One region of the Lysinibacillus sp. K60 genome, then DNA from elsewhere that is predicted to be linked to it. Evidence: riboswitches for the same ligand, from Rfam matches in the RefSeq annotation. Region 1 holds a riboswitch; the other holds the start of a gene.

The links. Region 1 has a riboswitch for FMN ahead of HCH28_RS07735 (ECF transporter S component). Riboswitches for the same ligand answer to the same signal wherever they lie in the genome.
Region 2: linked by a shared signal. The riboswitch ahead of ribE (riboflavin synthase) and the one ahead of HCH28_RS07735 (ECF transporter S component) in region 1 are both predicted to bind FMN.

Annotation. Positions count from the first base shown of each region.
Region 1 covers NZ_JAASJR010000003.1:82,497-86,308, forward strand. Annotated here, with positions in the region: gene HCH28_RS07730 (RNA polymerase subunit sigma) at 1-536, shown strand, start outside; FMN riboswitch at 680-865, shown strand; gene HCH28_RS07735 (ECF transporter S component) at 1,083-1,670, shown strand; gene HCH28_RS07740 (sodium-dependent transporter) at 1,891-3,237, shown strand; gene HCH28_RS07745 (STAS domain-containing protein) at 3,293-3,679, opposite strand; gene HCH28_RS07750 (methyl-accepting chemotaxis protein) at 3,718-3,812, opposite strand, start outside.
Region 2 covers NZ_JAASJR010000003.1:316,069-319,880, forward strand. Annotated here, with positions in the region: gene HCH28_RS08910 (YibE/F family protein) at 1-46, opposite strand, end outside; FMN riboswitch at 267-392, shown strand; FMN riboswitch at 509-634, shown strand; gene ribE (riboflavin synthase) at 834-1,472, shown strand; gene ribB (3,4-dihydroxy-2-butanone-4-phosphate synthase) at 1,497-2,126, shown strand; gene ribH (6,7-dimethyl-8-ribityllumazine synthase) at 2,142-2,624, shown strand; gene HCH28_RS08930 (spore germination protein) at 2,763-3,812, shown strand, end outside.

The DNA.
Region 1 (3,812 bases):
CTACCGTTAATGAATACAAAGGGACTTTAGAGGATACCTTCTCGGATTCTGAATATACGGAAGTTGAGATTCAAAATGAAGATGGCACACCTTATGAGTTTTCTCAAGAGGGTGAGCCAAGTCAAGCCATGTCATTAACAAACGCTAAGCATTTTAATTATTATTTATACCAAGATGGTAATGGGGCAGAATATCTGTCACCAGATTTCCGTCAAACATTTGCTAATGTTACAGAGGCACTTACACTAATGAAAAACAAAAATGATGATGTTTATGTAACAGTGGTTCCTGAAAACGTAACATATACCGTGAAAGAGGAAGCGGAAGGTGTAGTCGTAACATTCGATATTCCCTTAGATTTAGCATCGATGGAGCCAATTCGCGCTACCCAATTGATTGAAGCTATGATGTTAACTGCTGCTAGCTTTGACCAACAATTACGCTTAGATAATGTGGTCCAAGAAAGCTGGGAAGGATTCGATTTAAAAACGTATTTGCCAAAGCCTGTGGGTCCAAATAAACAATCTATGCCTTAGTCAGAATCAAAAATGGAGCATCCCTGTAACATGGAATGCTCCATTTTTATAATACATACAAATCTAATCGGATTTTTTTAAGCAGAACTATTTACTTTTTCTTAATAATTAATTATAGTAAGGTTGTAGTATAAAATAATATGATTCATCTTCGGGGCAGGGTGAAAATCCCGACCGGCGGTAATAGAGTGGTGAACCGTTAATGTTTCCATTAACTCGAATGGTTTATGCTTCGCTCTTCAGCCCGCGACCTGTGCAAATTTATTTGCATGGCTGACTTGGTGTGATTCCGAGGCCGACAGTTAAAGTCTGGATGGGAGAAGATGGAGGTACGATCGTCATTCATTGTTATGAAATAAACTATGACCGAGCGCTTTTTTTGTATGGCTTTTTAAATGGTGCTCAAAAATAGTTTAAATTGACGCTTATTCGTCATGCCTTTCTCCCTTGTGCTCTTCATGCATAAGGGTTTTTTCGTGCTAACAATTGAAAGATCGTCACCTTTCTTCTTGCGAGATTGAATCAGCAAAGAGGAGAGAGTTTTCTATGAAGAAAAATGTTAAACTCCAATCGTTTATTACGATTGGCATGCTGAGCAGTATTTCGTTTTTATTAATGCTTTTTAATTTCCCAATTCCACCATTCCCAGCATTTTTGGAAGTGGACTTTAGTGATATGCCTGCATTAATAGCAGCCATCACAATGGGGCCTGTAGCTGGTATTTTAGTAGAATTATTTAAAAATGTATTGGATTGGATTTTCTCTGGAACGCCAACAGGTGTGCCAGTAGGTCATATGGCCAACTTTGCAACAGGTATTTTATTTATTTTACCAGTAAGCTTTATTTTTAATCGCTTTAAAACAATTGCTGGTCTTGTTGGAGGTTTAGCGACTGGGACAGTTGTAATGGCAGTAGGCATGAGTATTTTAAATTACGCAGTATTTTTACCAATGTACACATACTTCTTAGGTATGGAGCCTGTTGTAGGTGACTCACTTTATAAAATGATTATCGCTGGGATTTTACCATTTAACATTGTGAAAGGTATTTTATTAACGGCTATTATGGCATTTTTATTTACAACAATGCGCAAATGGATCGACCGCCAGCGTTCTATCTATATAACAAAATAATTTTTACTAACCTCGGGTCAATATACCTGAGGTTTTTTTGTTGGAAGGAACGATGGATAGGAAAAGGTGTGAAGAATAGAAAGGCAAAACTAACGGATAAATATAGAAAAAAGTAATAGAGTAAAATAGCTAAATAGTACTTTATGATTATAACCTAGTCGAAAGCTACATTTTCATGTAAAATAGAGAAGAGTTTAGAATGTTTGAGGAGTTTGAAGAGATGAGTGGAAAAAAAGGACAATGGTCTAGTAAATTAGGTTTTATTTTAGCATCAGCTGGTGCAGCGATCGGACTAGGGGCAATTTGGAAACTTCCCTATGTAACAGGACAAAGTGGTGGGGGAGCATTTTTCCTTATCTTTGTGTTATTTACCTTGTTAATAGGGCTACCGATGTTATTATCCGAGTATGTTTTAGGACGTGGTACACAATCCGAGGCTGTAACAGCGTATAAAAAAATTGCTCCAACTAAGCCAGGCTGGGCTTGGATTGGTCGAATGGGCGTGCTAGGTTGTTTTTTATTATTAACTTTTTATAGCGTAGTTGGAGGTTGGATCTTTATTTATAGTGGGCTAGGTGTAGCTGGCGCGGTAATTGATCCGGCAGTAGATCCAACTGAATTATTTGGAAAAATTATAGGCACACCTTGGATTACGCTAGTTGGTCTAGTGTTGTTTACATTGGTCAACGTACTTGTGATTTCATTAGGTGTACAAAATGGGATTGAAAAGGCCAATAAATGGATGATGCCGTTACTTTTCATAATGTTCATTGTCCTTGTTGTGCGTGCTGTTACATTAGATGGGGCAATGGAAGGGGTAAAATTCTTCTTATGGCCAGATTTCTCGAATATTACGGGTAAGGCATTATTAGAAGCCCTAGGGCAATCGTTCTTTGGGTTAGCAGTAGGCTTTTCTTGTCTAGTTACATATAGCTCTTATCTAAAAAAAGATGTCAGTCTTCCGAATTCAGCAGGTTCTGTAGTGTTGTTAACCGTGCTTGTTTCATTTTTAGCAGGATTAGCAATTTTCCCTGTGGTGTTCGCCTTTGATTTAGAGCCAGCAGCAGGTCCAGGTTTGCTATTTATGGTGCTACCAACAGCTTTTAGTCAAATGCCATTCGGTGAAGTGTTTTTAGCTATGTTTTTATTGCTATTTTTATTTGCTACATTAACGTCATCATTTAGTTTATATGAGATTATTGTCGCAGCATTTATGGAGAATAGTCAGAAATCCCGTCCAATGTGGACACTTTTACTTGGTATAGTCGTGTTTATTGCAGCTATTCCAGCTGCACTTTCTTCGAGTGTTTTGTCGGATATAATGATTTTTGAGAAAAGTATTTTTGATGCAACCGATTTTTTAGTGTCAAATATCATGCTTCCACTAGGGAATTTATTCATTGCTATTTTTATTGCCTATGTAGTAGATAAAGAATTTGTGAAGAGAGAATTGCTAACGGGTAGTCAAATGGGACAAGGCTATTATTCGACATACCGTATGTTAATGTTAGTTGTTGTACCGATTATCATTCTAGTTGTGTTTGTTAATATGCTACTGCAGTATTAAAGAAAAGGTGTATTCCTATTAGACGGAATACACCTTTTTATTAGTATAACAAAAATTAATAGTCGTTAAGCGATAGCTCACCTAGCCAATCTTCTTTAATAATCTTCCTTGCTTGTTCTTCACTTTCGGCAATAGGGAATACTTTATCAACCTGTGAAATAGCGAATAAGTTGCGAATGAAATCATCGACGACAATAATGGCGATTTTCTTATCTTTTACAGACACCTTCTTAGCGAAATTAACGATCATACCGAATCCAGTACTATCAATATTTGTTACCCTTTGCATATCGATAATGTATCCGTGTTTTGTGTCTAAGCTAAGTGTTTGAAGCTCTGACTTTATTTCTTCAATCATCCCGTATTCTAAATCGCCTGTAAACGCAATCACAATATAATCAGCCTTTGTGTCAATATTCATTGCAATTTTCTTCTGATTCATCCTATAGCGCCTCCATTTTTCTTTTCTTGTTTGGGGATTTATTCAAACTTAAATTTATTCACTTCATTTTGTAATTTATCAGCAATTGATGATAACTCATCTGAGCTTTGTGTAATTTCTGCAACAGTCGCAT
Region 2 (3,812 bases), 230 kb from region 1:
CATAGAAAATAGCTTCTTTAAAAGGTATATTTTTTAAAAATGTCAAGTAAATGACCTCCAAACGGCTAGACTGAATAGTCACTTGTAAAGGAACGTTTTTTTGATTAAGAAGTTCCATTAACAGGTTAAATGTGATCATTTTAATAACATCCTTTACATTTTTCAAGTCTCGTCAGAGCTGTTTAAAATTTATGCTTCGAAAAAAATTTAAAAAGAAGGATGGATAATATAATAAAATAGTGTTATCGTAAGACTAGCTAAATAAAAATATTCTTCGGGGTAGGGTGAAATTCCCGATCGGCGGTGATGAAGCAATTCAAAGTCCGTGAGCGCAAGCTGATTTGGTGCAAATCCAAAACCGACAGTTACAGTCTGGATGGGAGAAGGGTAAAAATGCGAACTTTTTAAATTGATTCTAATTTAGAAGGTTTATTTGACTATGCATTTATTACAAAACTTCCCAATCACCTTGTGGGAAGTTTTTTTATTTAGCTACAATCGAATAGAAGATGTTCTTCGGGGTAGGGTGAAATTCCCAATCGGCGGTGATGAAGCAATTCAAAGTCCGTGAGCGCAAGCTGATTTGGTGCAAATCCAAAACCGACAGTGATAGTCTGGATGGGAGAAGAACGAATGAGATGACAGTCTATGAAAAAATTGTTTTCAGATAGGCTTATTTGTTGATGTCTTATACTCCCAAAACCCCTTTGATGTAAAGGGGTTTTTATTTTTTATTGTTAACGAGAGAAGGGAGAAGGATAAGGCACAAAAACAGGTGGATAAACTTTAAAAGTAAAGGATAGAAGTGCTAATAAAGTAGAGTAGGTGATGGAATGTTTACTGGACTTGTAGAGGATATTGGTATCATAAAAGCCGTGCAAAGCGATCGGAACAGTATGAAAATTACGGTTCAATCAGCCAAGATAACGGAGGATGTCAAGCTTGGTGACAGTATAGCGGTCAATGGAGTTTGTTTAACGGTGACACATTTCACACAACAGCAGCTTACGATGGATGTTATGCCTGAAACAGTCAAAGCAACAAATTTACAGCAGCTGGCAATAGGTGATTCTGTTAATTTGGAGCGGGCCATGCCTGCTAATGGACGATTTGGGGGTCATTTTGTTGCTGGTCATGTTGATGGAGTCGGCAAAATTTTGCGAAAACGTCCAGTGGCAAACGCTGTTTATATTGATATCGAAATGTCAGAGGAACTAACCAACTTTTGTATTCCAAAGGGTTCCATAACAATTGATGGCACAAGCTTAACCCTTTTTCATGTTGAAGCCAATAGTGTCACGATTTCGCTCATTCCTCATACTTACAAAGAAACCGTTTTAGGTTTGAAGAGGGTTGGAGCATTCGTTAATATCGAAACCGATTTAGTCGGAAAATACATTATAGGGCAATTAAAAAAAGGGCAAACAACGCCAGCTATTACAAGAGATTATTTAGCACAACATGGTTTTTAAATCATAGAATAGGAGTTGATCATCGTGCTACATTCAATTGAAGAAGCCATAGAGGATTTAAGGCAGGGCAATATGATTGTGGTGGTTGATGATGAGGATCGGGAAAATGAAGGAGATCTTCTGGCACTCGCTGAATTCATCACACCAGCAACAATCAACTTTATGGCAACCAATGGTAGAGGTTTAATTTGTACGCCGATTTCGCAGCAGCTTGCACAACAGCTAGATTTATATCCGATGGTTCAGCACAATACGGATAACCATCAAACCGCATTTACGGTAAGTATCGACCATGTAGAAACAACGACAGGGATTAGCGCCTTTGAGCGTGCGCTAACGATACAAAGGATGATAGAAAAGCAAGCTAAGCCGACTGATTTTCGTCGACCAGGCCATATTTTTCCGTTGATTGCGAAAGAGCAAGGAGTGCTGGAACGGAGAGGGCACACAGAGGCGACGATTGATCTAGCGAAGCTTTGTCATAGTGTAACTGCAGGTGTTATTTGCGAAATTATGGGTGATGATGGGCACATGCTTCGGTTTGAAGAACTGACAAAGTTCGCTGCACATCATGGCTTAAAAATGATATCGATAGAAGCATTGGTTGCTTATCGTAAACAATTATCCACTAATAAATCTAAAATTTCTATGTAAAAAGGAGAAAGAACAATGGGTCAAACATTTGAAGCACAATTAATTGGAACGGATTTGAAAATTGCAGTAGTAGTGGGTCGTTTTAATGAGTTCATTACTAGCAAATTATTGGATGGGGCAATGGATGGTTTAATTCGTCATGGGGTTGATCCTGCATCTATTGATGTTGCTTGGGTGCCAGGGGCTTTTGAAGTTCCTTTTATGGCAAAACAACTAGCAGAAACAAAGAAGTATGATGCCATTATTGGTTTAGGTACTGTTATTCGTGGCTCTACAACACACTATGATTATGTTTGTAATGAATCTGCAAAAGGCATTGCCAATGTGTCATTGTCAACGAATGTACCAGTTATTTTTGGAATTGTTACTACCGAAAATATTGAACAGGCAATTGAACGTGCAGGAACGAAATCTGGTAATAAAGGCTATGATGCGGCAATGTCTGCAATTGAGATGGCAAATCTAAAGAAAATGATTGGATCAGGACAATTTAAATAGTCGTCACAACATTTGTTTCTTTGAATATTTTGAACAACCATGGGAAAAATATGCTTAAGTGTATTTATTGAATGTGATTGTTTTCATAAATGTACTAATCTTGAGCTGGCTCAGTAGGAGATGAGAAGTATTTCATCAATGGAACAAATTAATTTGAAAATGTTGAAATCACTATTTCAACGCTCTGCTGATGTGATTTTCCAACAATATAATTTTCAGCAATATACAGTACATTTGATAACTTGTGATGCAATGGTCAATGAGCAAATTCTTCAAACTGTGGTTGTTCAACGTGTTCAATCTTTGTTAAGCAATGTCACTGAGGACATGCTAGAGGAAGAAATCGAACAGCATTTACACATTCCCTATTTACAAAAGATTTTATCGAAAGAGGATGCGGTAACTAGGGTCTATAAAGGCCATGTCTTATTGTATTTTGAAGAAAATCAATTACTTTATTCTAGTGATATTTCAAAAAGACCCAATCGAGAGCCTGGGGAAACAACACTAGAACTAGTAGTAAAAGGACCTAGAGATGACTTTATTGAAGATGTTTTTATTAATATTGCTTTATTAAGAAAACGATTACCCACTAATTCTTTTAGTGTGGAGACATTAGAAATTGGCAAGCGTTCTAAAACAACCGTAGCCATACTATATATGGAAGACATTGTGAATTTAAATATGCTGGAACAAATTCGACTTCAATTACAAAAAATTGATACGGATATTGTTATTAACGGTGATTTGTTAATGGAAGCAATTGAAAAGACAGCCACAATTCTTCCAAGACATGATTATACAGGAAGACCTGATTTTGCTCTGCAGGCGTTAATTAGAGGAAGAATACTCTTAATGATTGATGGCGTTTCCTATGTCTTGATTACACCTACGAATATTATGCTGCTCTTTAAATCGGCAGAGGATAATGAATATCCAATTATTGTCGGCTCAGTAGAACGATTACTTCGAATTATAGGGATATTAATTAGTATGCTACTGCCAGGTTTTTGGCTAGCATTGACGACTTATCATCAAGAGCAGCTTCCGTTTCTTCTACTTGCTACGGTTGTCGAATCGAGGTCGGGATTGCCCTTTCCAACAATTCTAGAAATCTTAATGATGCTATTTATGTTTGAATTGTTTCGAGAGGCTAACTTGCGTCTTCCCAGTGCAATCAGTGGCTCA